DNA from 4 places in the Quisquiliibacterium sp. genome. Region 1 is predicted to be linked to each of the others. Evidence: predicted binding sites of a transcription regulator. Region 1 holds the regulator's gene; each other region holds the start of a gene.
The links. The regulator sigma-54, encoded in region 1, starts transcription at its own class of promoters, with help from an activator protein. The targets are predictions, from matches to a motif close to TGGCANGNAANCTGCTTT.
Positions count from the first base shown of each region.

Region 1 (7,813 bases):
TGTCCGCCAGACCACGGTCTTCACCGGCAATGTGGTGCTCACCCGCGGCACACTGGTGATCCGCGCCGATCGGCTGGTGATGCGCCAGGATCCCGAGGGCTACCAGCACGGCAGCGCCTTCGGCAACCCGGCCACTTTCCGCCAGAAGCGCGACGGTCTCGACCAGTTCGTGCACGGCCGCGCGCAGCAGCTCGACTACGACGGCAAGGCCGAGGTGGTCCGCCTGATCGACCGGGCCCAGCTCAGGCGCCTGGAGCAGGACCGGATCACCGACGAGGTCCACGGCAGCCTGATCGTCTACGACGGCCGCAGCGAGCAGGTCTCGGTCGATGGCGGCAGCCGTGGGGCCACCGCCGACAACCCAGGCGGCCGGGTGCGGCTGGTGATCCAGCCCCGCACCGAGACGGGAGCCGGTGGTGCGCCGGCCGGCCCGTCCGTGCCGCTGAAGCCGGCCAACACGCCGGCCCAGGCCCGCCCCTGATGGCGGCGATCACCGAGGGCACGGGGCTGCCCCCCGGACCGGCCGCCGGATCGAGGCTGACCATCAGCCACCTCATGAAGGCCTATCACGGCCGGCAGGTGGTGCGCGATGTGTCCCTCGAGGTGCGCAGCGGCGAGGTGGTCGGCCTGCTCGGACCCAACGGCGCGGGCAAGACCACCTGCTTCTACATGATCGTGGGCCTGGTGCCCTCTGATGCCGGGGTCATCGAGCTCGACGGCCGGCCCATCGGCCGGCTGCCCATCCATCGCCGGGCCCGCATCGGGCTGTCCTACCTGCCGCAGGAAGCCTCGGTGTTCCGCAAGATGTCGGTCGAGGAGAACATCCGGGCAGTGCTCGAGCTGCAGCCGGCCGCCCAGGGCGGGCCGCTGCCGGCCACCGAGATCGCCAGCCGGCTCGAGGCCCTGCTGGCCGATCTGCAGATCACCCATCTGCGGGGCAACCCGGCGGTGTCGCTGTCGGGCGGCGAGCGGCGCCGGGTCGAGATCGCCCGGGCGCTGGCCAACTCCCCGCGCTTCATCCTGCTCGACGAGCCCTTCGCGGGCGTCGATCCGATCGCGGTGATCGAGATCCAGCGGATCGTGCGCTTCCTCAAGGAGCGTGGCATCGGCGTGCTGATCACCGATCACAACGTGCGCGAGACGCTTGGCATTTGCGATCGGGCGTATATCATCAACGCGGGTACTGTTCTTGCTTCCGGCCGGCCCGACGAGATCATCGCCGACGAAAGCGTCCGCCGCGTCTATCTGGGCGAACACTTCCGGATGTAAGGTCCGGCGTCGCCGGGCTTGCCGGCCGCCCTGTTCGAGCCCCATCCTCCCCTTGAAGACCTCGCTCCAGCTCAAGCTCAGCCAGCACCTCGCGCTGACGCCCCAGCTGCAGCAGTCGATCCGGCTGCTGCAGTTGTCCACGCTCGAACTCAACCAGGAGCTCGACCAGATTCTGGCCGACAACCCGCTGCTCGAGCGCCTGGACGACCCGCTGGTGGGCGCCATCCGGCTCGACGCGGGCGGCAGCCTCGCGGCCTCGCGCAGTGCGGGCGAGGGCGGCGGCCAGGGCGAATCCGGCCACGAGGGCGAACGCCGCGAGGCGGGCGGCGGCGAGACCGAACGGGCCGGCGCCGAGGGTACCGACGGCGGCGGTGACGGCGGGAGCTTCGACGATGCCGAGCGCGGCGGCGACTGGTCGGGCAGCGGCAGCGCGGCCGGCGACGATGAGAACGACGACCGCGCGATGCCGCAGCTCGCGGCCACCGGCCGCACCCTGCGCGACCACCTTGCCGGTCAGCTCGCCGCCACCCAGTGCAGCCGGCTCGACCGGGCGCTGGTCGAACTGCTGATCGACAACCTCACCGACGACGGCCTGCTCGACGGCAGCCTCGAGGAAATCGCGGCCATCCTGCCGGCCGAGCTCGAGATCGACCCCGACCAGCTGCACGCGGCGCTCACCCTGTTGCAGAGCTTCGACCCCGCAGGGGTGGGCGCCCGCGACCTCGCCGAGAGCCTGCGTCTGCAGCTCGCCGCCCTGCGCGCCGAGCAGCCGGGGCGGGCCAGTGCCGAGGTCTTCGCGCTCGCCCGCGCCCTGATCGAGCACCACCTCGCCTTGCTGGCGGCCAAGGACTTCGCCCGCATCAAGCGGCTGCTGCACTGCGACGACGCGGCGCTGCGCGAGGCCCAGGCCCTGATCCGCAGCCTCAATCCGCGGCCGGGTGCGGCCTTCTCGATCGACGAACCCACCTATGTGATTCCCGATGTGGTGGTGCGTCGCACCCGCGCCGGCTGGACCGCCGCGCTGAACCCCGATGTGCTGCCCAAGCTGCGCATCAACGACATGTACGCACAGATCCTGCGCCGCAACCGCGGCGCCGGGGCCGGCGGCCTGGGCGCGCAGCTGCAGGAGGCGCGCTGGCTGATCAAGAATGTCCAGCAGCGCTTCGACACCATCCTGCGGGTGTCGCAGGCGATCGTCGAACGCCAGAAGGCCTTCTTCTCGCATGGCGAGGTGGCGATGCGTCCGCTGGTGCTGCGCGAGATCGCCGAGGAGCTCGGTCTGCACGAGTCCACCGTCTCGCGGGTCACCACCCAGAAATTCATGCTCACGCCCTCGGGCACCTTCGAGCTGAAGTACTTCTTCGGCAGCCATGTGGCCACCGAGGCCGGGGGCGCGGCCTCGAGCACCGCCATCCGCGCGCTCATCCGCCAGCTGGTGGCCGCCGAGGATCCGCAGCAGCCCCTTTCCGACAGCCGGTTGGCCGACATGCTCGGCGAGCAGGGTATCGTGGTGGCAAGACGCACGGTGGCCAAGTACCGCGAGTCCCTGCAGATCGCGCCGGTCGCCCAGCGCAAGGTGCTCTGACCGGCACGCCGCTCGCAAGTCCTCGTCTCGGCCCGGCGCCGCGCGTCCCACTGGTTGTCAACCCGGCCCGATCATCGTCGGGCCACCTCTGGAGGCGCCATGAACCTGTCGATCAGCGGTCACCACCTCGAAGTCACCCCCGCCATCCGCGACTACCTGCTGCTCAAGCTCGAGCGCATCACCCGGCACTTCGACCGGGTCATCGATGTCAAGGTGTTCCTCAGCGTCGACAAGCTGGCCCAGAAGGCCGAAGTGAGCATCCATGTGCCCGGCCGGGACATCTTTGCCGAGTCCACCGACCAGGATCTGTACGCCGCGATCGACAGCCTGGCCGACAAGCTCGACCGGCAGATCCTCAAGCACAAGGACAAGACCACCGGCCATGGCCATGACGCCATGAAGTACGCACCGGTCGCCTGATTTTCCTGCATTGCGAAACCCCAGCCCGGCTTGCCGGGCTTTTTCTTGTGCGCCGCGCAAAAAAGTCCGCCCAAGCCCCGACGCCCTACCTATAATCAATCGCTCCATCACCGAATTCCGGGGCATCCGGACGGCCTGCAGGTCGTCGTTCCCGGTTGCCGCGTCCGATGAGCCGACTCGCCCGCCTGCTCCCGCCCACCAATGTCGTGACCAACCTCTCGGTCACCAGCAAGAAGCGCCTGTTCGAGCAGGCCGGGCTGCTGTTCGAGAACAACCAGGCCATCGAGCGCGGCAAGGTCTTCGACTCTCTCTTCGCCCGCGAACGGCTCGGCTCCACCGGCCTGGGCGAGGGCGTGGCCATTCCGCACGGCCGCATCAAGGGCCTGAAGGAAGCGGTGGCGGCAGTCGTGCGTCTGGCCGAACCCATCCCCTTCGATGCGCCCGATGGCCAGCCGGTGCGCCTGCTGGTGTTCCTGCTGGTGCCCGAGCATGCCACCGAGGAGCACCTCGAACTGCTCTCCGAGCTCGCCGAGCTGTTGTCCGACCGCGCCGTGCGCGACAGCCTGGTGGCCTGCGACGACCCCGCCCAGATGCACCGCACCCTGGCCGGCTGGGCACCCTACCGGCCGGCGGCCTGAGCCCGCGACCATGACCGTCACGGTCCGCCAGATGTTCGAGGCCAACCGTGAGGCCTTGCAGCTGCGCTGGATCGCCGGCGAGGCCGGCGGCAGCCGGGACATCGCGCCCACCCGCGCCGCGCCGGCCGACCTGCTTGGCTACCTGAACCTGATCCACCCCTCGCGCATGCATGTCTTCGGCCAGGCCGAGACCGCGTACTACCTGCACCTCGACGAGTCCCGGCGCCGGGCCATCCTCGACGATGTGGTCAGCGGCAACCCGCCGGCGGTCATCGTGAGCGAGGGCATCGAGCCCGATCCTGGCCTGGTCAGCCGCTGCCGGGCCGCCAACCTGCCGCTGCTGTCCTCGGGGCTGCCCGGCGCGCGCATCATCGACACGCTGCGCAGCTGGCTGGGCAAGGCCACCGGCGACAGCACCTCGATGCACGGCGTGTTCATGGACGTGCTCGGCCTGGGCGTCCTGATCTCCGGCGAGTCGGGCCTGGGCAAGAGCGAGCTCGCGCTCGAGCTCATCAGCCGCGGCCACGGCCTGATCGCCGACGATGTGGTCGACTTCAAGCGCATCGCGCACAACGCCGTCGAAGGCAGCTGCCCGCCGCTGCTGCGCAACATGCTCGAGGTGCGCGGCCTGGGCCTGCTCGACATCCGCACCATCTTCGGCGAGACCTCCATCCGCCGGAAGATGCGGCTCAAGCTGATCGTGCATCTGGTCCGGCGCAGCACCATGGAGAACGAGTACGAGCGGCTGCCCCTCGAGGCGCTCACCCAGGACATCCTCGGCCTGGCAGTGCGCAAGGTGGTCATCCCGGTGGCGGCCGGCCGCAACATGGCAGTGCTCACCGAGGCGGCGGTGCGCAGCACGGTGCTGTCGCTGCGCGGCATCGACACCACCCGCGAGTTCGTCGAGCGTCAGCACCAGATGATCGAGCAGGGCGGCCAGGCCTGAATCCCGCGATGCGCGTCGTTCTGATCACCGGCATCTCCGGCTCCGGCAAGTCGATCGCGCTCAATGTGCTCGAGGACGACGGCTTCTTCTGCGTCGACAACCTGCCGGTGCGCTTCCTGCAGGAGGTGATCGCGTCGCTCGCCGGCGCCGGGCACGAGCGCGTGGCGGTGGCGATCGACGCCCGCAGCGGCGAGTCGGTGAGCGAGCTGCGGGCCAATGTGCCGCGGCTCGCCAGCCTGGGGCACGATGTCAAGACCCTGTTCCTGAATGCCGGCACGGCCACGCTGGTGCAGCGCTACGCCGAGACGCGTCGGCGCCATCCCATGACCATGCAGGCCGCCGAGCCGGCCGAGCGCGGCACCCTGGTGGAGGCCATCGAACGCGAACGCGAGGTGATGGCGGTGCTCGAGGATGTCGGCCTGGCCATCGACACCACCGATCTGCACCCGAATGTGCTGCGCCAGTGGGTGCGCGAGGCGGTGGGTGCGGGGCGCGCGCCGCTCACGCTGCTCTTCGAATCCTTCGCCTACAAGCAGGGCGTGCCGCTCGACGCCGATCTCGCCTTCGATGCGCGCTGCCTGCCCAACCCGTACTACGACACCGAGCTGCGCCCGCTCACCGGGCTGGATGCGCCGGTGGACGCCTATCTGCGCGAGATCCCCTCGGTGCTGCGCTTCGTCGAGCATATCGAGGGCTTCCTGCGCACCTGGCTGCCGTTCTACATCCAGGAGCACCGCAGCTACCTGACCGTGGCGGTGGGCTGCACCGGCGGCCAGCACCGCTCGGTGTGGTGCGTGAAGGAGCTCGCCCACCGCTTCCGCCGCACCGAGCATGTGCTGGTGCGGCATCGGTCGCTGGCCCAGCGCCGGCTGGTGGCATGAGCGCAGACCACGACGGCAACGGCCTCATCGCCGACCTGCCGATCTTTCCCCTGGGCAGCGTGCTGTTTCCGGAGGGCGTGCTGCCGCTGCGCATCTTCGAGGCCCGCTACATGGACATGGTCAAGGCCTGCCTGCGCACCGAATCTGCCTTCGGCGTGTGCCTGATCACGCGCGGCGGCGAGGTCGGCGAACCGGCCGAGCACGAGACCATCGGCTGCCTGGCGCAGATCCGCGAGTGGGACATGGAGCAGCTCGGCGTGCTGCGCATCCGCTGCGTGGGCGGGCAGCGCTTCGAGGTGCTCGAGCGGCATCTGCAGAAGGACGGACTGGTCCGCGCCCGCGTGCGCCTGATCGACCCCGATCCGGCCGCGCCGGTGCCGGCGGAGTTCGCGGTGCTGCCGCAGCTGGTGCGCCGCATTGTCGACGACCTGGTGGCGCGCGAGACCGACACCATGCGGCAGATGGTGGCCGAGCCGCTGCGCTATGAGGATGCGGGCTGGGTGGCCAACCGGCTGTGCGAGTTTCTGCCCATCCCGCCGGGCACGCGGCACCGGCTCATGGCCCTGCCCGATCCGCTGATGCGGCTGTCGCTGGTGCATCAGTTCCTGGCACAGCGCCAGGTGATCTGAGCCGCGGCCGCCGGCGGTCGCGGCTGGCCACCGGCTGCCGGATCAGGATCCCTCGGGTGACCCTCCGGGCGGCCTGAGCGAGGCCAGCAGGCGCCGGGCCGGCACGGGCAGTGCCGCGTCGGCGCAGGCGCTCAGGGGCCACCATCGCCAGTCGGCGGCCGTTGTCGGCGGCGGGCTCGTGCTCACCGCAGCCGTCGTGGGCAGCGCGCGCGCGCGGGTCAGCGGCAGGTCCACCCGCCAGGGCGCGATCACCAGCCGGAAATGGGTCAGCGCGTGCTCGAAACCCGGCAGCGCCTGCGCCGTTCCGCGCTCGGCGGTCACGGTGCGCGCGCCGGCGCCAGCGTCGCCGGCGCGCTCGTCGTGACCGGCATCGGCGTCAATCGCATCGGCGTCAATCGCATCGACCTCGCCGGCATCGGCCAGCAGGCCGATCGCCGCCGCCAGCGCCTGGGATGCCGAGGTCGGCGGCTGCGGACACACCGGCGGGCACCACAGCCCGCCCCAGATGCCCTGCTCGGGGCGACGCTGCAGCAGCACCGCGTCACCGCGCAGGATCAGCAACAGCGGCAGGTCGCGTCGTGGCACCGCCCGAGGCTTGCGCGGCTGCGGCCAGGCGGTCGGCTGGCCGCTCGCCAGCGCCTGACAGTCGGCGGCCAGCGGACAGCGATCGCAGGCCGGACGGCTGCGGGTGCACGCCGTCGCGCCGAGGTCCATCAGCCCCTGGGTATAGGCCGGCAGTCCGGTGGCGGGCAGCCGCGCCTGCGCCAGCGCCCAGAGCCGCTCGAGCACCGCGCCCGAGGCGGGATCGCCGTCGATCGCCCCATGCCGCAGGAACACCCGCTTCACATTGCCATCGAGGATGGCCGCACGCGCGCCCACCGAGAAGACCGCGATCGCGGCCGCCGTGGATCGGCCGATGCCGGGCAGGCTGACCAGCAGCTCGGGGTCGGTGGGCATCGTCCCGCCGAAGCGGACCATGACCTCGAGCGCGGCCCGGTGCAGATGCCGGGCGCGGCGGTAATAGCCCAGCCCGCTCCAGAGGGCGAGCACCTGCTCGGCCGGCGCGGCGGCGAGGCTGGCCACATCAGGGAAGGCCGCCAGGAAGCGCTGGTAATACGGAATCACCGTGGCCACCTGGGTCTGCTGCAGCATGACCTCGGACAGCCAGATCCGATAGGGGTCGCGGCTGGCCTGCCAGGGCAGGTCATGCCGGCCATGGCTGCGCTGCCACGCGATCACCCGACCGGCGAAGGCGCTCACGCGGCGGGACGCCTCAGCGCTGGCAGCCCGGGCACCAGTAGGTGGCCCGCTGCTGATGGTGCGCCATGCGGATCGGCGTGCCACAGCGCCGGCAAGGCTCGCCCTGGCGACCGTAGACCAGGCACTCGAGCTGGAAGTATCCGCTCTGGCCGTCGGCGCCGGTGAAGTCGCGCAGCGTGCTGCCG
Region 1 is NZ_CEXFHW010000007.1:33,972-41,784, forward strand. It holds gene lptA (lipopolysaccharide transport periplasmic protein LptA) at 1-481, shown strand, start outside; gene lptB (LPS export ABC transporter ATP-binding protein) at 481-1,269, shown strand; gene AC2H6A_RS01785 (RNA polymerase factor sigma-54) at 1,322-2,854, shown strand; gene hpf (ribosome hibernation-promoting factor, HPF/YfiA family) at 2,954-3,274, shown strand; gene AC2H6A_RS01795 (PTS sugar transporter subunit IIA) at 3,442-3,912, shown strand; gene hprK (HPr(Ser) kinase/phosphatase) at 3,923-4,858, shown strand; gene rapZ (RNase adapter RapZ) at 4,867-5,739, shown strand; gene AC2H6A_RS01810 (LON peptidase substrate-binding domain-containing protein) at 5,736-6,368, shown strand; gene mutY (A/G-specific adenine glycosylase) at 6,411-7,628, opposite strand; gene mutM (bifunctional DNA-formamidopyrimidine glycosylase/DNA-(apurinic or apyrimidinic site) lyase) at 7,642-7,813, opposite strand, start outside.

Region 2 (7,813 bases), on a different contig from region 1:
ATCGGGGCCCGGGGCGATGCTTGCGTCCGCAAACATCGAGGTGTCCAGGCCCGACGAGAAGTGCGGACCGGTGGAGGAGATCACGATCACCCGCGCGCGGGCGTTGTGGTCGATGTCCTCGACGATCGCCGGCAGCTCGTCCCAGAAGGCGCGGATCATGTTGTTGCGCTTCTCGGGTCGGTTCAGGCGGATGTGGGCGATGTGGTCGGCGATCGAGACATCGAAGCACTGATAGCTCATGGCGGTTCCTGCGGGCGAAAGGATGGGAGGGGCGTGGCGGCCGCGGGCCCGCGCGCGGGCCCGGACGAGAGCCCCGGTGCGGGCTCGGATGCGGCGCTCAGCGGCCCTGGAAGTCGGGGGCGCGCTTCTCGGCGAAGGCGCGCATGCCTTCCTTGACGTCCTGCGTCTGCAGCAGCGGCAGCAGCTGCAGGTACACATGGTGCACGTGCTCGGGGAAGGGCTCGTTCAGGCCCATGCGCATCAGCCGCTTGGCCGCCTGCACCGCGAGCGGCGCATTGCCGGCGATCTCGAGCGCGATCTCGCGGGCACGGGCCAGCGACTGGCCGTCTTCGACCACCTCGTTGGCCAGGCCCCAGGCCAGGCTCTCGTCGGCGGTGAGGGTGCGGCCGGTGAAGATCAGCTGCGCGGCCTTGGCCCAGCCGATCATGCGCGGCAGATACCAGGTGCTGCCCGACTCCGGCAGCACGCCGCGCTTGCAGAAGGCTGCGGCCATCTTGGCCGAACGCGCCATGATGCGGATGTCGCAGCCGATGGCCAGATCCATGCCGTAGCCCGCCGCCCCGCCGTTCACGGCGCAGACCACCGGCTTTTCCATTGCCTGCAGCACGGTGGGCGGGGTGGTCTTGAGGTCAAGCGTGGTGCGCGGCGGCTCGTCGGTGCGCAGCATGCCGCGGCCCTGCGCCTGGCCGATCACATCGAGCCCGGCGCAGAAGGCGCGGCCCGCACCGGTGAGGATCACGCAGCGCACGCCGGGGTCGTCGTCGGCCTGCAGCAGCCGGCGGCCGAGCTGCTCGAGCATCGGCCGCGAGATGGTGTTCATGCGCTGCGGCGCGTTCAGGGTGATGGTGGCGATGTGGTCTGCCACCTCGTAGAGCACTTCCTGGGGAGCGTCGGCGGTGTCGGTCATCGGAGCCTGCCTCGGGGGTGTCGGGATGGTCCGATGGTACCGAAAGCGGCCGGCGCGCCCTTCCGCGAATCAGCTCTTCCAGGGCGGCGTGGCCGGGCTCACGCCCGCGGGCAGGCTTGCCGTGCTCAAGCGGAACACCTGGCCTTCCGGATCTTCCAGCACCGCCTGCCACTGGCCGTAGTAGGTGGGGTAGGGGCCTTTCCGGATGCGCCCGCCCAGCGCGGGCACGCGTCGGGTGGCCTCATCCACCGCGGCGGGGTCGGCCAGCATGAAGGTGGGGTAGGTGCTCACCGGAGGCAGGATGCTGCCTGTCGCCACCCGGTCACCAAGGCCGAGCAGGCCGTAGGCCGGTGCCGCGTGGAAGCCGAACTGAAAGTGCGCATCGCCCAGGGCCCGGTAGATCGGCGAGCGGCTGTGTTCGAGCTCGCTGATCCCGAGCAGGCTGCGGTAGAAGTCGATCTGCCGGTCGATGTCACGGCAGAACAGATTCACGAAGAGTTGCATGGCGGCGGCGCTCAGGCGCTGGGCTCGGCGGTCTGGCGGCGCAGCCCGTAGGTGCGCTCGTACATCTCGCGCAGGTGCTCGCCGGCCGTGCAGGGCGGGTAGCGCGGCACGCTGCCCGCGGGCACGGTGCCGGGCAGGGCCTCGATGCGCGCCAGGTAGTTGGGCTCGAAGAAGAAGGGCAGCGAGAATCGCGGCGCGCCGCCGGAGTGCCGGTTGCGCACCCGGTGCAGGTTGGAGCGGTACAGGCCGTTGGTCCAGCGCGGCACCATGTCGCCCAGGTTGACCACGAAGCTGCCGGCCAGCGGCGGGGCTTCCACCCAGCGCCCGTCGCCCATCTGCACCTCCAGGCCGCCATGGCCATCCTGCGCCAGCACGGTCACCGCGCCCCAGTCGGTGTGCGCCCCCGCGCCGAAGGTGCGCTCGTCGGCATCGGGCGGGTGCGGCGGGTAGCGCACCATGCGCAGGCTCACCATCGGCTCGTGGCAGGCCTCGTCGAAGCGGTGTTCGGGCAGGTCCAGCGAGATCGCCATCAGCTGCATCAGCCGCAGCGAGAGCGCATTCATCCGCGCGATCCAGTCCTGGCACAGCGCGCGCGCCTCGGGCACCTCCTCGGGCCACTGGCTGGGGCCGTAGGTCTGATAGCCCGCGCGCACATAGGGATGGTCGTCGGGCCAGTCCATGCCGCAGTAGAAGCTCTCCTTGAGGTCGGGCTTCATTGCAGCGTCGAGGGTCTGTTCGCCCAGGGTCTCGAAGCCGCGCAGGATCGGCGAGCGGCGCATCGACAGCGCCTCGCGGCGCTCGGCCGGCAGCTCCAGCAGCCGGCGCGCGAGCGCGAACTGCTGCGCCACCCGCTCGGCCGCGATGCCGTGGCCAAGCACATAGAAGAAGCCGCTGTCCATGGCTGCCTCGCGCAACTGCCGCGCCAGCTCGGCGCTGCGCGGGCCGCCCGGCGCGAGCGCGCCGTCCAGGTCGAGGACCGGGATCATGCCGCAGGCCTTGCACGGACCCGCGTGCGGGGAGGGAAGGGCGGATGGCATCGGAACACGGGCGCTTCTCCGGAACAGGGTGGAACGCACCGCGCGGGCGCGCGCGCAGGCCGCTGGCGCGCCGAGGCGGTGAGCGGCGCACCAGCGAGGCGCGCGGGGTTGCTCAGGTCGCCGGGCACGCAGCTTCCATGCCACGGACGATCCGGATGCATGACCGACGCAGACCAGTCGTCCACCGGCCCCGCCCCGCATCGGGCATGCTTTCTGCTGAACACCTGCCAGGCCCCGCTGACGACCGACCCCGGCCAGGCGCCCGAATCCCCTCCACCGCAGGAATCACCGCATGACATCTGCCCGGCCGATGGTCGAACTCACCCGCGAGTCGCGGATCGGCGCGGTCCGCTCGACCGCCGTGGCGGGCGAGGTGCCGCGCATCGACCTCGCCGACTTCGCGGCGCGGCGCGAAGAGATCGCCGATGCGCTCTGGGACGCGGCCGTGGCGGTGGGCTTTTTCCAGGTGGTCAACCACGGCATCGAGCCGGCGCGGGTGCGCGAGGCCTTCGCGATGACCGAGCGCTTCTTCGGTCTGCCCGACCCGGTGAAGGCGCAGTACCCGCACCGCAAGGCCGACAATGTCGGCTGGGAGAGCCGCGCCCAGGTGCGGCCGTCCACGGGCACGCCCGACCAGAAGGAGAGCTACCAGATCACCCGCCCGCGCATGGCCGGGCTGTGGCCGGCCGAGTCGGAACTGCCCGGCTTCCAGGCGGCCATGCTCGACTTCGAGTCGCGATGCTGGTCGGTGGCCATGCGGGTGCTTTCCTGCTTCGCGCACAAGCTCGGCTTCACCACCGATTTCTTCGCTGCCGCGCACGACCCCGCCCAACCCGACTACCAGAGCACCCTGCGACTGTTGCACTACTACCCGGTGGATCCGGCCTCGCTCGGCGCGGCCGGGCTGTGGCGCGCCGGGGCGCACACCGACTTCGATTGCCTGACCCTGCTCTTTCAGCGGGCCGGGCAGGGCGGGCTGGAGGTCTGCGCCGGCAAGGACCTCGACAACCCGGTCTGGACGCCGGTGCCCCCCGAGGAAGACGCCATCACCTGCAACATCGGCGACATGCTCATGCGCTGGAGCGACGACCGGCTGCCCTCGAACTTTCACCGGGTGCGCACGCCCGAGCCGGGCGAGTACCTCGGCTCGCGCTACAGCATCGCGTTCTTCGCCCAGGCCAACCGCGAATCGGTCATTGCCGGCCCCTCCGGCAAGCACGCCCCGATCAGTGCCGGGGATTACCTTCGCCAGCGGGTGGCTGCCAACTTCCAGGCGGCGGGCGGTGCGCCGGGCGCGGCCCGTTGAGCACCCTGGCCGTTCCCTGGCGCGACGGGGCATAACGCCGCCACCACCAGCCCATGAACGCGCGGTAGTTCAGCCGCGCCCAGGCGTGGTACAGGCGCGAGCGGGCCCGGCAGTGCCAGGCCATGCCGCCGCCGTCGGTCTGCTTGATCAGGCCCAGCGTGCGGCGCCAGCAGCGGCCGGTGTCGATCACCCAGGCCGGATCGGTGGCCTTGCCCCAGTAGGCAAACACCGGGTTCGGCCAGCCCGGGGTGGCCTCGCGCCCCTTGAACTGTTTCTCGGGGTCGGCGCCGAGATCGAAGCACGCGAGCTGTTCGCGGATGTAGGCCGTGCGAAAGACCGAAGGGTTCAGGCTGAGGCGGCCGCTCACCAGGTAGCGGCCGTCGTGCCGTACCCGCCGATTGCCGAGCAGGTTCAGGCGCACGCTTACCAGGGAGGGATCAGCCGCGAACAGCGCGCGCAGCTCGCCGAGCGGCACGGATCGCCGCAGGCACCAGTCATCTTCGAGGTGGAAGAACTCGTCGGTCTGCACCTGCGACCAGCACCATTGCACCGCGCTCGGGAACGACGGGCTCTCGGGGGTGCGCGCCACCACCTGCGCGAAGTAGGCACGGCACAGGGCGAGGATGTCCTGCGCGGTGACGCCAGGCTCGCCGATCGGGTCGATGTTCACGATCAGCCGCACCGGCGTGCCGGCGAGCAGGCCGCGGCTGAAGGATTCGAGCGTGAGGCGCAGGATGTCGGGGCGCAGGGTGGCGATCAGCACCACATCGATGGGGGGCTGAGCCGGCGCTGACCCGGGTGACGCGAACGACATGGCGCATTCTAGGGGCCGGGCCCCGACCGATGAAAGCGCCCGCGGTCCGCTCGGGGCCATGGGGCCGTCGCTTCGCAAGAACCGGTTTGCCGCGGCGGCGCGGGCGGGCGCAGACTGCCTGCATGCCCATGACCGCCCTGCTCGACCCTGCGACCGTCGCCCCCGTTGAGGCCGGCACCGCCGCCCGGCACTACGCGCTGGTGGCCCGTGCCATCGAGCACCTGCGCGGCCATGCCGCCGAGCAGCCCGACCTGGCCGCGCTGGCCGACGCGGTCCACCTGAGCCCCCATCACCTGCAGCGGGTGTTCGCGCAGTGGGTGGGCATCTCGCCCAAGCGCTTCCTGCAGTACCTCACCAAGGAGTACGCCCTTGCGCAGCTGCGCCGCTCGCAGGATGTGCTGGCCACCGCCCACGGTGCCGGTCTGGGCAGCGGCAGCCGCCTGCACGAGCTGATGGTGAGCTGCGAGGCGATGACCCCGGGCGAGATCCAGCGCGCCGGGGCCGGGGTTTGCATCGGCTGGGGCGTGGGCTACTCCCCGCTCGGACGGGCGCTGGTCGGCTGGACCGATCGCGGCCTGTGCGAGCTGGCCTTCCTCGACGGCGACGAGGCGCCGGCGCTGGCCGAGCTCGCGCGGCGCTGGCCGATGGCCCGCCTTGCGCGGGACCACACCCAGGCCGACCGCCTGCTCGCCCGGGTGTTCGCAGACCCGCCCGAGCGCGGGCGACTCCACCTGGTGCTGCGCGGCACGAACTTCCAGATCCGGGTCTGGCAGGCGCTGATGGCCAGCGCGCCCGGTGAGCTCATCGGCTATGGCGCGCTGGCGCGGCGGGCCGGCAGCCCGCAGGCCGCTCGCGCCGTGGGCAGCGCGCTTGCGGCCAACCGGCTTGCCTGGCTGATTCCCTGCCATCGGGTCATCCGCGAGACCGGCGAGCCCGGCCGCTACCGCTGGGGCGAGACCCGCAAGCAGGCGGCCCTGGTCTGGGAGGCGGCCCGGCGCGAGGGCGGGCGCGCGGACGCAACACCCTGAGCAGGCGCGGTGCTGAAACGCCCGTTCGCGCCGCCGAGGCACAATCGTTTCAGGCTCCCTCCGATGGAGCCACGAGGAGACGACGATGAGCGGACGGATGGCGGGCAAGTGCGCGGTGGTGGTGGGGGCGGGCCAGAGCCCCGGCCCGAATGTCGGCAACGGGCGGGCCACGGCCCTGCGGCTGGCGCAGGAGGGCGCGCGCGTGCTGTGCGTGGATCGCGACGAGGCCAGCGCGGCCGAGACCGCGGCCCTGATCAACGCCGAGGGCGGGCAGGCCTGGGCCTTCCGGGCCGATGTCGCCAGCCGTGACGACTGCGCCGCGCTGGTGGCCGCAGCCCGTGAGCGCTTCGGCCGCATCGATGCGCTGGTGAACAATGTGGGTATCGGCGGCGGCGGTGACGGCCCGGCGCACAAGGCCGAGGAGGCCGCCTGGGATCGCCTGATGGCGGTCAACCTCAAGGGCATGTGGCTCACGCTGCGCCATGCCCTGCCGCTGATGCGCGAACAGGGCGGCGGCGGTGCGATCGTCAACATCTCCTCGCTCGCCTCGGTGGCCGGCGCCACCATGATCGCCTACGAGGTCTCCAAGGCGGGCGTCAACCGGCTGACCACCAGCGTGGCCTCGGCCAACGCGCGGCACGGCATCCGCTGCAACGCGATCCTGCCGGGCTTCATGGACACGCCCATGGCCGTCGAGGGCGGCGCCCGCGCCACCGGTCGGCCGGTGGCTCAGGTGCGCGCCGAGCGCGATGCCCGCGTGCCGCTGCGCGCCCGCATGGGCAGCGGCTGGGACACCGCCAATGCCGCGCTGTTCCTGTGCAGCGACGAGGCCGGCTTCATCACCGGCGCGCTGCTGCCGGTGGACGGGGGCATGGGCACGCGGGTCGGGTGATCGGCCTGGTGCCGCGCCTCAGGCCACCGTCCCGCCGTCGCGCGCCGCATCGCCCTCGCCGCTCAGCGTGGCGGTGATGGCCGCGCGAACGCCGCGCACCATGGTGTCGAGCGACAGGCTGGGCGTGCCCACCCAGGCGGCGGCCTGCTCGGGCAGCATCGGCAGGTGGATGAAGCCGCCACGCAGCTGCGGATGGCGGGTGGCGATCAGGTGGGCGAGCGTGAAGAAGAGGTGGTTGCACACGAAGGTGCCGGCGGTCTGCGAGACCGAGGCTGGCACGCCCGCGGCGCGCATCGCGGCCACGATGCGCTTGATCGGCAGGCTGCTGAAGTAGCCCGCCGGTGCGCCGGCGATCACCGGCTGGTCGATCGGCTGGCCGCCGCCGTTGTCGGGCATGGGGGCGTCATCGACATTGATGGCCACCCGCTCCACGCTCAGGTCGGTGCGGCTGGCGGCCTGGCCCAGGGCCACCACCACCGCGACCGGCGATCGCGCGAGCGCGCGCGCCAGCACCTCGCCGCTCTCGCCGAAGCGGCAGGGCAGCTGCAGCGCGCTGACCTGCGCCCCGGCGATCTGCGCGCCGTGCAGCGCGCGGGCCACCTCCCACGACGGATTGACCGACTCGCCCCCGAAGGGCTCGAAGCCGGTGACCAGCACCCGCGGTGCTGCGTCGATGCCTGCGCCTGCGCTGTTCATGCCGGCTCAGGCCAGGGCGGCGATGGCCTGGGCCACCGCCTCGGGCTGTTCCTGCGGCGCCAGATGGCCGGCACGCGGCACGGAGATCAGGGTGGCCCCGGCGATGCCGGCCTGCCAGGCCTGCGCGTAGGCCGGCACGATCAGCCGGTCGCTCTCGCCCCAGATCAGCGCCGTGCGCGCGCGGATGCGGTACAGCCGCTCCGACAGGCCGCGGTCGGGGATCGGGAAGAGCAGCTTGCCGGCCATGCCGAGCTGGCGCGCGTTGGTCACCAGGAAGCCCTTGAGCCACTCCGGGTCGTCCATGCGCGCGCCGGCGGTCATGGCCTTGCGGCCTGCCTCGACATCATGGAAGAGCACGGCCGGCATCTGGTAGGGCAGCATCGCGAAGA
Region 2 is NZ_CEXFHW010000087.1:3,023-10,835, forward strand. It holds gene AC2H6A_RS11190 (crotonase/enoyl-CoA hydratase family protein) at 1-240, opposite strand, end outside; gene AC2H6A_RS11195 (enoyl-CoA hydratase/isomerase family protein) at 338-1,147, opposite strand; gene AC2H6A_RS11200 (VOC family protein) at 1,217-1,651, opposite strand; gene AC2H6A_RS11205 (isopenicillin N synthase family dioxygenase) at 1,663-2,637, opposite strand; gene AC2H6A_RS11210 (isopenicillin N synthase family dioxygenase) at 2,981-3,994, shown strand; gene AC2H6A_RS11215 (hypothetical protein) at 3,915-4,808, opposite strand; gene AC2H6A_RS11220 (methylated-DNA--[protein]-cysteine S-methyltransferase) at 4,931-5,836, shown strand; gene AC2H6A_RS11225 (SDR family NAD(P)-dependent oxidoreductase) at 5,922-6,728, shown strand; gene pcp (pyroglutamyl-peptidase I) at 6,747-7,424, opposite strand; gene AC2H6A_RS11235 (alpha/beta fold hydrolase) at 7,431-7,813, opposite strand, start outside.
Region 2: the regulator sigma-54 is predicted to act here: its motif matches at 2,891-2,908, upstream of AC2H6A_RS11210 (isopenicillin N synthase family dioxygenase).

Region 3 (7,813 bases), on a different contig from region 1:
GGCCATCGGGACATACGAGAAGGTGAACCACAGCACCGTGAACAGCAGCACCGCCGAGAACTTCACGCGCTCGGCGAAGGCGCCGACGATCAGCGCGCAGGTGATCGCCGCGAAGGTGGCCTGGAAGGCGACAAAGCTCAGTTCGGGGATGTAGACGCCCTTGCTGAAGGTGGCCGCAACCGATTCGATGCTGATGCCCTTGAGGAACAGCTTGTCGAAGTTGCCGTAGAACGAGCCGCCGCCGCCGAAGGCCAGGGTGTAGCCGTAGATCGCCCACAGCACGACCACCAGCGAGAACACCACGAAGACCTGCATCAGCACCGACAGCATGTTCTTGCTGCGGACCAGGCCGCCGTAGAAGAGCGCGAGGCCGGGGATGGTCATCAGGATGACCAGCAGGGTTGCCACCGTCATCCAGGCGGTGTCGCCCTTGTTGGGCACCGGGGGCTTGGCCTCCTCGGCCTTCTCCTCGGGCTTGGCAGCCTCGGCCTTGGCATCGGCTTTCGCGTCGGCCTTGGCCTCGTCCTTCTTCTCGTCGGCCTTGGCTTCCGCCTTGGCCTCGGCCTTGGGCGCCTCGGCGGCGGGGCCGCCCTTGTCCTGCGCCAGCGCGCCGCCCATCGGGGCGATGCCCAGGGCGAGCGCGAGCGCGATGGCCCTCAACAGATTCTTCATGGTGTTCTCCGGGATTCGTTGACGGGGTGGGTCAGAGCGCTTCGTTGCCGGTTTCGCCGGTCCGGATGCGCACCACCTGTTCGAGGTCATAGACGAAGATCTTGCCGTCGCCGATCTTGCCGGTGCGCGCCGCGCCCTCGATGGCTTCGATGGCGCGCTCGACCAGGTTCTCGGCCACGGCGGCCTCGATCTTCACCTTGGGCAGGAAGTCGACGACATACTCCGCGCCGCGGTAGAGCTCGGTGTGGCCCTTCTGGCGCCCGAAGCCCTTGACCTCGGTGACCGTGATGCCCTGCACGCCGATGCCCGAGAGCGCCTCGCGGACCTCGTCGAGCTTGAACGGCTTGATGATTGCGGTGATCAGCTTCACTGGAATCTCCCTCTCGACCGGCCCCCAGGGGCCGGCCTCTGGTTCATGACAGTGGAATCAGAAGGTCTTGGTGACCGACAGGACCGCCACGCCCTTGCCCATGTCGCGGGAGTACGCGTTGCGGTAGCACTGACCCACGCCACCCTTGGCGTTGGTGTCGATGTAGGACAGGCCCCAGGTCAGCCCGGCGACATCCTTGGTGACACCGAGTTTCCAGTCGGTGTAGGAGCAGTCGGACTTGGCCCGACCGGCGCCGGCGGCGATGGTCTGCATGCCCACGTGCGCCACGAGGGTGAACCCGGCGGGCAGTTCGAAGTTGCCGGTCAGGTCGAGATAGCTTGAGCCCTTGCTGCTGGCGTAGCCGAAGGTGTTGGTCAGCGAGTGCGAGTACTTCAGGGTCAGCATCTTCCAGGTGCCGGCCACATAGGCTTCCAGGGTGTCGGGCTTGGTGAAGCCGGCGGGGTAGGAGCCCGGATAGAGGTACTGCAGGAGGCCGATGTCATAGCCCAGGTCACCCACGGCGCCCTTGTAGCCGCCGTAGAGGTCGAGTTCCAGGCTGTTGCTGACCGGGGCTGCGGTCGTGGACTGGTCGGAGATCCAGCTCACATTGCTGCCCCAGGTGCCCAGATAGAAGCCGCTGGCGTGCGAGTAGTCGAAGCCACCCTGCAGGGCGGGCTTGCCGTTGGTCTGCGCGATGCCGCGGTAGCGGTACTCGGAGGCAAAACCGACATTGCCGGTGAAGGTGTGCGGCGAGGCCTCCTTCTTGTCCTGGGCGACGCTCAGGGTCGGGAGGGTGGCGGTGAGGGCAGCGAGACCTGCCGCGGCGATCAGCTTTTTCATGGATGGCGCTCCTGGCGTGAATGGGATCGTGGAAAGCGGCCCCGCACCGGGGCGGGGATGGGTTCGCACGGTCTTGCATTTACCGTGCCACCTCGCTCGATCCGGCTTCCTGCGCCCGATCCGCCCGCAATCCCCGCTCTCCAGCCCGGTGAAAGCACTTTTTTGGTGCGCTAAAGCGCAAATCCCTGTTTTGGTGCACACCATGGCGCAAGGCGCGCCACCACGCCATGCGGCGCGTCGGCGCGGTGCTAGACTGGACCAACGCCGTTGTCCGCCCCGGTCAGCCGTTCAATCCCCTGCTGCCATGAACCGACCCGATCCGCTGGATGAGCTGCTTGCACGCCTGTCGCGGGTGGTGGCCGAGGCGCCGGCTGCCGCCGACCTGTCGCGCCGGCTGCGCGTGGTGCTCGAACAGGGCCTCGCCCAGTTCGACCTGGCCACCCGCTCCGAGCTCGAGGCCTATGCGCAATGGGCCGCCGGCATGCGCCAGCGGGTGGAGCGGCTCGAGGCGCGGATCACCGAACTCGAAGCCGCCGCCAGCGGCGCCAGCGCCGGCAGCCCCGCTGCGCCGGCCGAACCCGGGAGACCGACATGATCGTGCTGGGCACCAGGGAACACGGGCAGCGCCGCCGCCGCGCGGTGCCGGTGATGCAGGACACCTTCCACAAGTCCGAGTGGCTCGAGAGCGGCGAAGATCCGGTGCTCTCGCCCACCGCCTTCCTGGTCGAGCAACCGCCCAACACCACGCTGGTGCCGCACTTCCACCGGCAGAACCAGTTCCAGCTCTTCGTCGAAGGCGGCGGCACCATCGGCCGCAACCCGCTGGGCCCGGTGACGGTGCACTACGCCGGCGCCTACACCGGCTACGGACCGCTGGTCTCCGGGCCGCAGGGCGTCAAGTACTTCACCATCCGGCCGGTGTGCGAGAGCGGCTTCGTGCCGGTGGCCGATGCCGGCGAGAAGCTGCTGCGCGGCCCGCGCCGCCACGCCACCGCCGGGCCCATCGCCGTGCCCGACACCGCGACCCTGGCCGCGCTCACCGCGGTGCGCCAGCAGGTGCTGATCGCGCCCGAGCCCGACGGTCTGGCCGCCATCGTCACCGAACTGCCGCCCGGCGGCTCGGTGCGCTCGCAGGCCATCCCGGCCGCCCAGGGCCAGTTCGTGTTCGTGCTCGCCGGCAGCCTGGAGCACGAGGGCCTCACCCTCACACCCTGGGAGAGCCTGTTCGCGGCCGCCGACGATCCGGCGCCGATGCTGCGCGCCGGCCCCGGCGGGGCGCAGGTGGTCATGCTGTCCACCCCGCCGCGAGACCCCGCCTACCGCTGAGCCTCAGCCAGCCGGGCCCGCAGCTCGGTCTTGAGCACCTTGCCGTAGTTGTTCTTGGGCAGCGCCTCAAGCCGGAAGTAGGCCTTGGGCCGCTTGAAGCGCGCGATGTGCGCCACCACCAGCGCATCGAGTTCCGCGTCGCTCACCCGCTGACCGGGCCGCGCCACCAGGAAGGCCACCACCTCCTCGCCCCAGTCGGCATGGTGACGACCCACCACCGACACCTCGGCCAGCGCCGGATGCAGCAGCAGCACCTCCTCCACCTCGCGGGGATAGATGTTGGTGCCGCCCGAGATGATCAGGTCCTTGGCGCGGTCCTTCAGGGTGAGAAAGCCATCGGCGTCGAAACTGCCGAGGTCGCCGGTGCGCAGCCAGCCGTCGCGCAGCGCGGCCTCGCTCGCCTGCGGGTTGTTCCAGTAGCCGGCCATGGTCACCTCGGAACGGCAGATCACCTCGCCGATCTCGCCCGGCGGCAGGTCGCGGTCATCGGGGTCGACTACCCGCACCTGCACGCCGGTGCGCGCGATGCCCACCGAGCTCAGGCGCTCGGCGTGGCGCGGGTGCGCGCTGTCAGCGTGCATGGCCTTGGACACGCTGGTGATGGTGTTGGGCGTCTCGCCCTGACCGTAGATCTGCAGCAGCGAGCCGGGGAACACCGTCATGGCCCGGCGCAGGTCTTCCAGGTACATCGGCGCGCCGCCGTAGAACAGCGTCTTCATGTGCTCGGCGCGCAGCCGCGCGGCGCCGGGATGGTTGACGATGCGCATCACGATGGTGGGCGCGCCGAAGAACGACACCTGCCGGTAGCGGCCGATGAGATCGACCATCTCGGACGGATCGAAGCCCTGCGACTCGGGCACCACCTGATGGCCGCCGCGCGCGATCTGCGGCAGCGAGTACAGGCCGCCGCCGTGCGACAGCGGCGCGGCATGCAGCATGGTGTCTTCGGTGCTCACCGAATCGATGTCGGCGTAGTAGCGCAGCGCCATCGCGCGCAGGTTGCGGTGCGTGAGCGTGGCGCCCTTGGGCCGGCCGGTGGTGCCGCTGGTGTAGAAGAGCCAGGCCGGATCGTGTTCGGCCACCGCCTGCATGGGCAGCGGATCGGCGCGGCACAGCGCGCGGTAGGCGTCATCGTCGACGCTGATCAGCGCCGCCAGGGCCGGCGGCTGGCCGCCCATCGCAGTGAAGTCCATGCCCAGGTCAGGCGACACGAAGCACAGCCGCGCGCCGCAGTTCTCGAGGATGAACGCCACCTCGCGCGGATGCAGCTTCGCGTTGACCGGCACCACGCACAGGCCGGCATGCCAGGCCGCCCACATCAGCTCGAAGTACGGCGCGCTGTTCTTCATCACCAGCGCGATGCGGTCGCCGGCCGTGACCGCGGGATGACGGCGCAGCCCGCCGGCGAGCCGCGCCACCCGCTCGTGCAGCTGGGCGTAGGTGTGGATGAGGCGATCGCCGACCGAGACCGCGCGGGCCTCGCCGAAGCTGCGCGCGGTGGCGGCGAGAAAGCCGGCGGTGTTCATCAGGCCCGCCCCAGGATGGTGATGCAGGCCGCGGCTTCTTCGCAGCCGATGAAGCCGCCGCCGTTCTCGGCGATGGCAAAGCGCGCATCGGCCACCTGCCGCGGCCCGGCCTCGCCGCGCAGCTGCCAGGTGAGCTCGGCGATCTGGCCAAGGCCGGTGGCGCCGATGGGATGGCCCTTGCGTTCGAGACCGCCCGAGACATTCACCGGGATGCGCCCGCCCAGCCGCGTGTCGCCGCGCTCGGCGATCAGGCCACCCTCGCCGAACGCGCAGAAGCCCAGGTTCTCGGTCTGCACGATCTCGGCAAACGCGGTGGCGTCGTGCACCTCGGCCAGCGACATGTCCTGCGGCCCGAGGCCGGCGATCTGATACGCGCGATTGGCCGCAAGATGGGTGATGTGGCGATCGACCTGCGCGGGGTCGCGCGCCTGGCCGCTGGCCAGCACGCTGGCGCAGACCTTCACCGCGCGCGAGCGGTCGAAGTGACGCAGCATCGGCTCGGTGACCAGCACCGCCGCCGCGGCGCCATCGCTGATCGGCGAGCACATCGGCAGGGTGAGCGGCCAGGAGATCATCCGCGCGGCCAGCACCTCGTCGATGCTCATGTCGTTGCGAAACTGCGAGAGCGGATTGAGCGTGGAGTGGAAGTGGTTCTTGGCGGCCACCGCGGCGAGCTGCCGCTCGGTGGACCCGAAGGTCTTCATGTGGAAGCGCGCCAGCGCCGCGTAGACATCCATGAACAGGCTGCGCGGGCCGCTCTCCCAGGGCGTGCCCGGTGGCGGCGACACGCCCTCGCCCAGGGCGAGCAGGTCGCGGCTGCTGGCCTGCGCCTGGTGCACATCCCAGGCACCGTCAAAGATCGCGAAGCTGCGCGCCTTGTCGGCGTGATACATCTTCTCGGCGCCCACCGCGAGCGCGATGTCGGACACGCCGGCCTTCAGCCGCGTCCAGGCAAGGTGGAAGGCGGTGCTCGCGCTGGCGCAGGCGTTCTCGACATTGACGATCGGGATGCCGGCGATGCCGCAGTCGCGCAGGGCAATTTCGCCGCCCACCATGAACTGCCCCTCCATGGCCGACTGCGCCGCATTGGCGAAGAAGGCCGAGTCGATGCGCTCGCGGCCGATGCCGGCGTCAGCCAGCGCGGCCAGCACCGCCTCGCGGGTGAGGTCCTTGACCGACTTGTCCAGAAACTTGCCGAAGGCGGTCATGCCCACCCCCACCACATACACATCGCCCATGCCGACGCTCCAGAAGTTGTCGCGGCAAGCATAGCGCCGGAAGCGGAATGGCCGGCGCGGCCGGCTCGCTATAGTGGGCTGCCGCAGCCTGCCCGCCAAACGAGGAGACCGCCATGGACCGCACCCGCCGACTGCTCGCCAGCGCCCTGCCCGCCGCGCTGGCGCTGAGTCCTGCCCTGGGCCGGGCGCAGGCCTGGCCAACCCGGCCCATCCGCCTGATCCTGCCCTTCGGGCCGGGCTCGGGCACCGACACCCTGGCCCGCACCCTGGTCGAGCCGATGTCGCGCGCGCTGAAGCAGAACTTCGTGATCGAGCATCGGCCGGGCGCCAACACCGCCATCGCCTGCGCGATGGTGGCCAAGGCCGCGCCCGACGGCTACACCCTCGGGCTGCTCACCAACTCGGGGCTGGCCGCCAATCCCGGCGGCATGATCGACAACCCTGGCTACGATGTGGCGAAGGAGCTGGTCTTCGCCTCGCTGGTGGCCTCGGTGAACTATGTGCTGCTGACCGCGCCGGGCATCCCGGGACGCACGGTGCGCGAGGTGATCGACCATGTGAAGGCCAACCCGGGCAAGCTCAGCTACGCCAGCGGCAACACCGGCGGCATCTCGTACATGGGCCACCTCGCCCGCACCCAGGGCCTGAACATCGCCCATGTGCAGTACAAGTCCACGCCGCCGGCGCTGGTCGATCTCGCCGCCGGCCATGTCCAGCTCATGGTGAGCGATGTGCCCGCCGCGCTGCCCATGATCCGCGGCGGCCGGGTGCAGGTGGTGGCGGTGCCCTGGCCCACCCGGCATCCCCTGCTGCCCGACACGCCCACCTATGCCGAGCAGGGTGTGCCCACGCCCCCCGACTTCTCCGGCTGGTGGATGCTCACCGCGCCGGCCGGCACGCCCACCGAGATTCTCGACCGGCTCAATGCCGAGGCCGGCACCGCGCTCAACAACCCCGAGGTTCGGGCCTCGCTCAACCGCGCGGGCCTGGTGCCCATCCCCTCCACCCGCGACGAGGCGCTGCGCTACCAGCGCGACCAGCTCCAGGTCTGGGGGCGCATGATCCGCGAGCTCGGCCTGAAGATCTGACGAAAGGCTGGCCGGGGCGCTGCCCCTCGGCCATCGGGCTGAGCCGCAGGGCCGAGGCCCGCATCCCCAGCCGCGTCACTGCCCGGCCTAGACTGGGGCACCCCTCGCTCGCCCCAGCCGCATGTCGCTTGCCGTCGTCCGTTCCCGCGCCCTGGTGGGCCTACAGGCACCCGAGGTGCGGGTCGAGGTCCACCTCGCCAACGGGCTGCCGGCGCTGCATCTGGTCGGCCTGCCACAGGCCGCCGTGCGCGAGAGCGCCGACCGCGTCCGCGCCGCACTGCTGCAGGCCGGGCATCAGGTGCCCAGCCGGCGCATCACCGTCAACCTCACCCCGGCCGACCTCCCCAAGGACTCCGGCCGCTTCGATCTCCCCATCGCGGTGGGCATCCTCGCCGCCAGCGGCCAGGTGCCCGCTGAGGCCCTCGAAGGCCTCGCCTTCGTGGGCGAGCTCTCGCTCACCGGGCAGGTACGGCCCATCCGCGGGGTGCTCGCCATGCTGCTGGCCCTGCAGGCCGACGACCCTCGCCGGCGCCTGGTGCTGCCCGCCGCCTGCCAGGCCGAGGCCGAGCTGCTGCCTGACGGCCAGGCCCTGCTGGCCAGCGATCTCACCGAAGTCTGCGCTCACCTGCGCGGCGACGCACCGCTGCCCCGGGCCGCGCATCGCACCCCTGAGCCCGCCGCCCCGGCGGTGCCTGATCTTGCCTCGGTGCGCGGTCATGCCCAGGCCAAGCGGGCGCTCGAGATCGCCGCGGC
Region 3 is NZ_CEXFHW010000059.1:12,394-20,206, reverse strand. It holds partial or broken gene AC2H6A_RS08750 (ammonium transporter) at 1-672, opposite strand, end outside; gene AC2H6A_RS08745 (P-II family nitrogen regulator) at 704-1,042, opposite strand; gene AC2H6A_RS08740 (TorF family putative porin) at 1,100-1,882, opposite strand; gene AC2H6A_RS08735 (accessory factor UbiK family protein) at 2,187-2,477, shown strand; gene AC2H6A_RS08730 (hypothetical protein) at 2,474-3,208, shown strand; gene AC2H6A_RS08725 (AMP-binding protein) at 3,199-4,734, opposite strand; gene AC2H6A_RS08720 (thiolase family protein) at 4,734-5,972, opposite strand; gene AC2H6A_RS08715 (Bug family tripartite tricarboxylate transporter substrate binding protein) at 6,086-7,060, shown strand; gene AC2H6A_RS08710 (YifB family Mg chelatase-like AAA ATPase) at 7,182-7,813, shown strand, end outside.
Region 3: the regulator sigma-54 is predicted to act here: its motif matches at 1,955-1,972, upstream of AC2H6A_RS08740 (TorF family putative porin).

Region 4 (7,813 bases), on a different contig from region 1:
GTGGTCATGACCGCGGCCGGGGGCTTCGTCGAGATCCAGGGCACGGCCGAGGGCGAACCCTTCGATCGTGCGCAGGCCGATGCGCTGCTCGAACTCGCCCGCGCGGGCATCGCCGACCTGGTGCGCGCCCAGCAGTCCGCACTCGGGCAGCCGTTGCCGTGAACGCGGCGGCGGGCGCCGGCCGTCTGAGCCGGGTGGTGATCGCCTCGGGCAATGCCGGCAAGCTGCGCGAGTTTGCCGCCCTGCTGGCGCCTTTCGGGGTGAGCGGTGTCGGCCAGCGCGAACTCGGCATCGCCGATGCCCCCGAGCCGCACGCCACCTTCCTCGAGAATGCGCTCGCCAAGGCGCGCCACGCCAGCGCCGCCGCCGGCCTGCCCGCGATCGCCGACGACTCCGGGCTGTGCCTCGACGCGCTCGGCGGCGCCCCCGGTGTGCATTCTGCGCGCTGGGCCGAGCTCGCCGGCGGTCCGCGCGATGACATCGCCAATAACCGCCTGGTGGCCAGCCAGCTGCGGCAGGCCGCCAGCCGCAGCGGCCACTATTACTGCGTGCTGGTGCTGGTGCGCTCGCCGGACGACCCGCAGCCGGTGGTGGCCGATGGCCTGTGGCGCGGCGAGTTCATCGACACCCCCCGAGGCGAGGCCGGCTTCGGCTATGACCCGCACTTCCTGCTGCCCGAGCTGGGCTGCACCGTGGCCGAGCTCAGCCCCGAGCGCAAGAACGCGCTGAGCCATCGCGGACAGGCGATGCGCGACCTGCAGGACCGTCTGCGCCGTGCCGGTCTGGTCTGAGCATTCGCGGCGCGCGACGGCCCGATGAGCGATGCCCGGCCGGTGTCGGTGGTGCGTCGGGCCGCGCCGGCCCGCGGCCCGGTGCCGCTCACGCAGCTGCCGCCGCTCTCGCTCTACATCCACCTGCCCTGGTGTCTGCGCAAGTGCCCCTACTGCGACTTCAACTCGCATGAATGGCGCGGCGGGGCGACCGAACTGGCGGGCCTGCCCGAGCGCGCGTATCTGGATGCGCTGCAGGCCGATCTCGAGGCCGCGCTGCCGCTGGTGTGGGGCCGCAGCGTGCAGACGGTGTTCATCGGCGGGGGAACGCCCAGTCTGTTCTCGCCGGCCTCGATCGACGCCCTGCTCGCCATGGTGCGCGCGCGGATCCGTCTGGCGGCGGGCGCCGAGATCACCCTCGAGGCCAACCCCGGCACCTTCGAGACGGGCCGGTTTGCCGATTTCGCCCGCGCCGGCGTCACCCGGCTGTCGATCGGGGTCCAGAGCTTCGATGACCGACTGCTGCGCGCGATCGGCCGGGTGCATGACGGCGAACAGGCGCGCGCCGCGGTCGCCGAGGCGGCGCGTCACTTCGCCAGCTTCAACCTCGACCTCATGTACGCGCTGCCCGGCCAGAGCCTGGCCGATCTGGCCGCCGACATCGATACCGCGCTCGGTTTCGAGCCGCCACATCTGAGCGCCTATCACCTCACCCTCGAGCCCAACACGCTGTTCGCACGCCATCCGCCGCCATTGCCCGACGAGGATCTGGCCGCCGACATGCAGGCGCTTGTGCAGGCGCGCCTCGCCGCCGAGGGGCTCGCGCGCTACGAGGTGTCGGCCTTCGCGCGGGCTGGCCACCGCTGCCGTCACAACCTCAACTACTGGGAGTTCGGCGACTACCTCGGCATCGGTGCCGGTGCCCACGGCAAGATCTCCTCGGCCAGCGGTGTCCTGCGCCAGGCGCGCTACCGGCACCCGCAGCGCTACCAGGAGGCGGCCCTGGCCGGCCGCGCCGTCGAAACCGAGCGCCTGCTCGAAGCCGCCGATCTGCCCTTCGAGTTCATGCTCAACGCCCTGCGGCTGGTGGAGGGTGTGCCCTGCGCGCTGTTCGACGAGCGCACCGGGCTGAGCGCGGCCGTGCTGGCGGCGCCGCTGCGTGAGGCCCTCGCGGCAGGCCTGATCGACGCCGACCCGTCGCGCTTCCGGGCGAGCCCGCGGGGCCTGGACTTCCTCAATGACCTGCAGTCGATCTTCCTGGCTTGAGCCGGCGGCGATCGCGGCTGCGGTGCACCCTATTTGTGCGTATCATGGGAGCGCACCAAAAACGTGCGCTCGTTCCTGGTGCGCAGAGCGTGGTCGATCGCTAAGTCCCTGAATTCTCATGCCCCAGCCGGGGGCGTTGCTGCCGAGTTCATGGCATGATTTCTGCTTGATTTCCGGCAGGTTTGCCTGGCTGCAGAAATGCGCCGACAATCGCGCGGCTTTTGATTTACCCCTTTCAAACCCGACAGCAGTTACCCAGGAGAGTCCGAATGGCGAGCGCCAAAGACGTCATGAAGATGGTGACGGACAACGAGGTCAAGTTCGTTGATTTCCGCTTCACCGATACCCGCGGCAAGGAGCAGCACGTCACGGTGCCGGTCAGCCATTTCGACGAGGACAAGTTCGTCAGCGGCCACGCCTTCGACGGATCCTCGATCGCCGGCTGGAAAGGCATCGAGGCCTCCGACATGCTGCTGATGCCCGATCCCGCCACCGCGAACATGGATCCGTTCCGCGAGGAACCCACCCTGATCCTGTCCTGTGACGTGATCGAGCCCTCCGACGGCAAGGGCTACTCCCGCGACCCGCGCTCGCTCGCCAAGCGCGCCGAGGCCTATCTGAAGGCCAGCGGGCTGGGCGATACCGCCTTCTTCGGTCCCGAACCCGAATTCTTCATCTTCGACTCGGTCACCTGGAATGTCGACATGTCCGGCTGCGGGGTGAAGATCAACTCCGAGGAAGCGCCCTGGAGCACCGGCAAGGAGTTCGAAGGCGGCAACCTGGGCCATCGGCCTGCGGTCAAGGGCGGCTATTTCCCCGTGCCCCCGGTGGATTCCTTCCAGGACATGCGCTCCGAGATGTGCCTGCTCCTGGAGCAGATGGGCGTCCCGGTCGAGGTGCACCACCATGAGGTGGCTGCCCCGGGTCAGTGCGAAATCGGCACCAAGTTCTCCACGCTGGTGCAGCGTGCCGACTGGCTGCAGATCCTGAAGTACGTGGTGCTCAATGTGGCCCACAGCTACGGCAAGACCGCCACCTTCATGCCCAAGCCGGTCGTGGGTGACAACGGCTCCGGCATGCACTGCCACCAGTCGGTCTGGAAGGACGGGGTCAACCTGTTTGCCGGCAATGGTTACGCGGGCCTGTCCGAGTTCGCGCTCTACTACATCGGCGGCATCATCAAGCACGCCCGTGCCCTGAACGCGATCACCAATCCCGGCACCAACTCCTACAAGCGACTGGTTCCCGGCTTCGAAGCCCCGGTGAAACTCGCCTACTCGGCGCGCAACCGCTCGGCCTCGATCCGCATTCCCTATGTGAGCAACCCCAAGGGTCGCCGCATCGAGGTGCGCTTCCCGGATCCCACCGCCAACCCCTACCTGGCCTTCTCGGCCATGCTGATGGCCGGCCTGGATGGTGTGCAGAACAAGATCCACCCGGGCGAGGCGGCTGACAAGAACCTGTATGACCTGCCGCCCGAAGAAGACGCGAAGATCCCCACCGTGTGCTCGTCGCTCGACCAGGCGCTCGAGTATCTCGACAAGGATCGCGAGTTCCTCACCCGCGGCGGCGTGTTCAGCGACGAGATGATCGATGCCTACATCGCGCTCAAGAGCGAGGAAGTCACCCGCTTCCGCATGACCACCCATCCGGTGGAGTTCGACATGTACTACTCCCTCTGAGCGGGCGGGGCGCGGCGTGACCGCTCCCCTCCGTGATGACCGCGAAGGGCCGGCCTGCCGGCCCTTTGTCGTTTCTCGCGCAAATGCCGGGGATTTGCCGTGCATTTGCGCCGATCGTCGCTCTGGCATCAGACGATCGGTCAGTCTGCCGGCAGAGGGGGCGCGGTATAGTCGGCCATGCCCCACCCCCTCCCGAGGACACCGTGATCCGGCATCTCCGCAGGCTCGGCCTGATGGTCGGGCTGACCCTGATCGCCGCGCCCGCACCGGCGCAGATCTACCGCTGCGAATCCGCCAGCGGCGTGATCGAGTACACCAATGCGCCGGCACCCGGGCCCGCGACCGAGCGCCAGTGCCGTGTGGTCGATGCCAGCATCACCGTCATTCCCGCACCCAAGCCGGTTGCCCCCAAGGCCGGCGCGGCAGGCGCGCCCGCGGCGCCGATCCCGCCAGCACCCGGACCCTTCCCGCCCACCGGGGCCACCCAGCGCCCGGCCGCAGGCGGACCTGCCGCAGCCGCACCACCTGCGGCCTTCCCCAAGGTGGACACCTCCGCCCAGCGCACGCTCGACGGCGATCGCCGCCGCATCCTCGAGGACGAGCTGCGCAAGGAGGAAGCCCGGCTGGCCGAGTTGCGCACCGCGTTCAACAACGGCGAGCCCGAGCGCCGCGGCGACGAGCGCAACTACCTGAAGTACCTCGAGCGGGTGCAGCGCATGCGCGAGGACATCGGCCGCGCCGAGAGCAACATCGTCAGCATCCGCCAGGAACTGGCCGCCATCCGCAACTGAGCACCGGGGGCGGGCGATGACCCTCCTGCCTCCCGACCATGAAGACCGCCGCCGGCGTCCCGAATCGCTGCTGGCCGGCCTCGACCTTCTCGGCAGCGCGGCCGTGGTGCTCGATCCCCACGGCGCAATCGTCTTCATCAACCAGGCCGGTGAGCAGCTCTTCGAGGTTTCCAACCGGCTGATCCGCGGCCAGAACTTCGCCCGGCTGTTCGTCAACGGCGGCATCATCGATGCGCTGGTGCTCGATGCCTGCCGGGCGGCCTTCGGCCACAAGCATCAGGAACTGGTGCTCGAGCGCGCCGGCCGTGAGCCGCTCGAACTCTCCTCCACCGCCGCTGCGCTCGACAGCCCGCTGGGCGTGCTGCTGATGGAGTTCCGCCCGATCGCGCAGCGTCTGCGCCAGGAGCGTGAATCCAAGCTGCTCGATTCCGCGCCGGCCAACCGCGAACTGGTGCGCAACCTCGCCCACGAGATCAAGAACCCGCGGGGCGGCCTGCGCGGCGCGGCGCAGCTGCTCGAGACCGAACTGCCCTCGCCGGCGCTGCGGGAGTACACCCAGGTGATCATCAAGGAGGCCGACCGCCTGCAGGCGCTGGTCGATCGCCTGCTCGCGCCGCACCGCCACGCCCGGGTCGTGCAGCCCATGAACATCCACGAGGTCTTCGAGCGGGTCCGCTCGGTGGTGCAGGCCGAGTACGGCCCGAGCCTGGTGTTCGAGCGCGATTACGACGCCAGCCTGCCGGAGTTCCGCGGCGACAAGGAGCAGCTGATCCAGGTGGTGATGAACATCGTGCGCAACGCGGCTCTGGCCCTGGCCGGTGCCGGGCGCATCATCCTGCGCTCGCGCATCAGTCGTCAGACTGTGATCGGTGGCCGTCGTCACAAGCTGGCACTGGATTTGCATGTGATCGACAACGGCCCCGGCATCCCGGAAGCGATCCGTGATCGGATCTTCTTTCCGCTGGTGTCGGGACGGGAAGGGGGCAGCGGTCTTGGCCTGTCGCTCGCGCAGAGCTTCGTGCAGCAGCACGGTGGCGTGATCGAGTGCGATAGCAGGCCGGGGCGGACTGAATTCAGGATTCTGTTGCCGATCGTCTAGGCGCAGGTCCACGCAGACCAGGGCGCACACATGAACTCGGTATGGATCGTTGACGATGACCAGTCGATACGCTGGGTGCTCGAGCGCGCGCTCACCCGCGAGGGCTTCGATGTGCGGGTGTTCTCCACCGCGCGGGAGTGCCTGAGGGCCTTCGAGGACGGCGCGCCACGGGTGCTGGTCTCCGACATCCGCATGCCGGGCGAGAACGGCATCGAGCTGCTGCAGAAGGTGAAGGAGCGCCGGCCTGCGCTGCCGGTGATCATCATGACCGCCTTCTCCGACCTGGAGAGCGCGGTGTCGGCCTTCCAGGGCGGGGCCTTCGAATATCTGCCCAAGCCCTTCGATCTGCCCAAGGCCATCGACCTGATCCGCCGCGCGGTCCAGGAGAGCGTGCCCGAGGAGGTGGTCGACGAGGTGGCCGCGGGCGAGCTCGAGATCCTCGGCAAGGCGCCCGCGATGCAGGAGGTGTTCCGCGCGATCGGGCGCCTGTCCAACTCCCATGTCACGGTGCTGATCACTGGCGAGTCGGGCACTGGCAAGGAGCTGGTGGCGCGCGCGCTGCACGATCACAGTCCCCGCAAGGGCCAGGCCTTCGTGGCGCTGAACACCGCCGCCATTCCCCGCGACCTGCTCGAGTCCGAGCTCTTCGGCCATGAGCGCGGCGCCTTCACCGGCGCCCAGCAGACCCGTCGCGGCCGCTTCGAGCAGGCCGAGGGAGGCACGCTGTTCCTCGACGAGATCGGCGACATGCCGCCTGACCTCCAGACCCGCCTGCTGCGGGTGCTGGCCGATGGCAACTTCTATCGCGTGGGCGGGCATCAGCCGCTTCGCGCCAATGTGCGCGTGATCGCGGCCACCCACCAGAATCTCGAGGATCGGGTCCGCAAGGGCCTGTTCCGCGAGGATCTGTTCCATCGCCTCAATGTGATCCGGCTGCGCCTGCCCGCGCTGCGCGAGCGTTCCGATGATGTGCCGCTGCTGGCGCGGCACTTCCTGCAGCGCAGCGCCCGCGAGCTCGGTGTCGAACCCAAGCGGCTCACCGAGGAGGCGCACGCGGCCCTTGGGCGATTCAGCTGGCCCGGGAATGTGCGCCAGCTGGAGAATGTCTGCCACTGGCTCAGCGTGATGGCGCCTTCGCAGACCGTGGGCGTGAAGGATCTGCCGCCCGAGGTTCGCGCCGAGGCCGGTGATGGCCGCCCCGGCGCCGGCCTCGAGTCGCCGGGCATGGTCGCCGATCACGGCGACCCGGCCCGTGGGCACGAGGCCATGGCCGTGGTGTACCCGCAGCCTTTTCAGCCGCCCCCGGGCCATGTGCCGCCATCGCATGGCGGGCAGCCCTTGGCGGCCAATGGGTTTCCGGGCCAGACGGCGCTTGCGGGGCATGGCAGCGCCCATGGCGTGTCGATGGCGGCTGCTGACGCAGCCTCGGCCGCGCGCTGGGCGGCGTTGCTCGAGCGCGAAGTCTCGGCGCTGCTGGCGGCTCAGGTCGACCGCTCTCCGCAGCCCGATGCGGAGGTCCACAGCGACCTGATGGATCGCCTCACGCGCGAGTTCGAGAGCGCGGTCATCCGCACCGCCTTGCGGCACACCCGCGGCCGGCGGATCGACGCCGCGCAGCGTCTGGGCATCGGGCGCAACACCATCACCCGCAAGATCCAGGAACTGCACCTCGAGGACGACGGGCGCTGAGGCGACCGCCATCCCGGCTCAGGCCGGGCTGAGCTCCACCACCACCGGTGCGTGATCCGAGGGTTGCTCGCGTGCGCGCAAGGCCTTCGCCACGGTGCAGGCGGTCACCCGCGGCTGCAGGTTGCGGCTGACCAGCACATGGTCGATCCGCAGACCGTCATTGCGCCGGAAGGCCATCTGCCGGTAGTCCCACCAGGTGAAGATCTTCTCGGGCTGATCGAAGAGCCGGAAGGTGTCGACCATGCCGAGCGCGAGCAGCTTCGCGAAGCGCTCCCGCTCGGGTGGCGAGCACAGCACCTGACCCTCCCACTGCGCGGGGTTGCGCACATCGCGCGCCTCGGGGGCGATGTTGTAGTCGCCGGCGAGCGCGAGCGGCTGACCGGCCGCGATCTGCGGGCCCAGCCAGTCGATCAGCGCATCGAGCCAGCCGAGCTTGTAGGGGTACTTCTCCGAGTCGAGCGATTGCCCGTTGGGGAAATACGCGCAGACCACCCGGATGCCGGCCACGGTGGCGCT
Region 4 is NZ_CEXFHW010000015.1:4,135-11,947, reverse strand. It holds gene rph (ribonuclease PH) at 1-162, shown strand, start outside; gene rdgB (RdgB/HAM1 family non-canonical purine NTP pyrophosphatase) at 186-791, shown strand; gene hemW (radical SAM family heme chaperone HemW) at 816-2,036, shown strand; gene glnA (type I glutamate--ammonia ligase) at 2,306-3,718, shown strand; gene AC2H6A_RS03280 (DUF4124 domain-containing protein) at 3,922-4,509, shown strand; gene glnL (nitrogen regulation protein NR(II)) at 4,526-5,608, shown strand; gene ntrC (nitrogen regulation protein NR(I)) at 5,639-7,297, shown strand; gene xth (exodeoxyribonuclease III) at 7,316-7,813, opposite strand, start outside.
Region 4: the regulator sigma-54 is predicted to act here: its motif matches at 2,188-2,205, upstream of glnA (type I glutamate--ammonia ligase).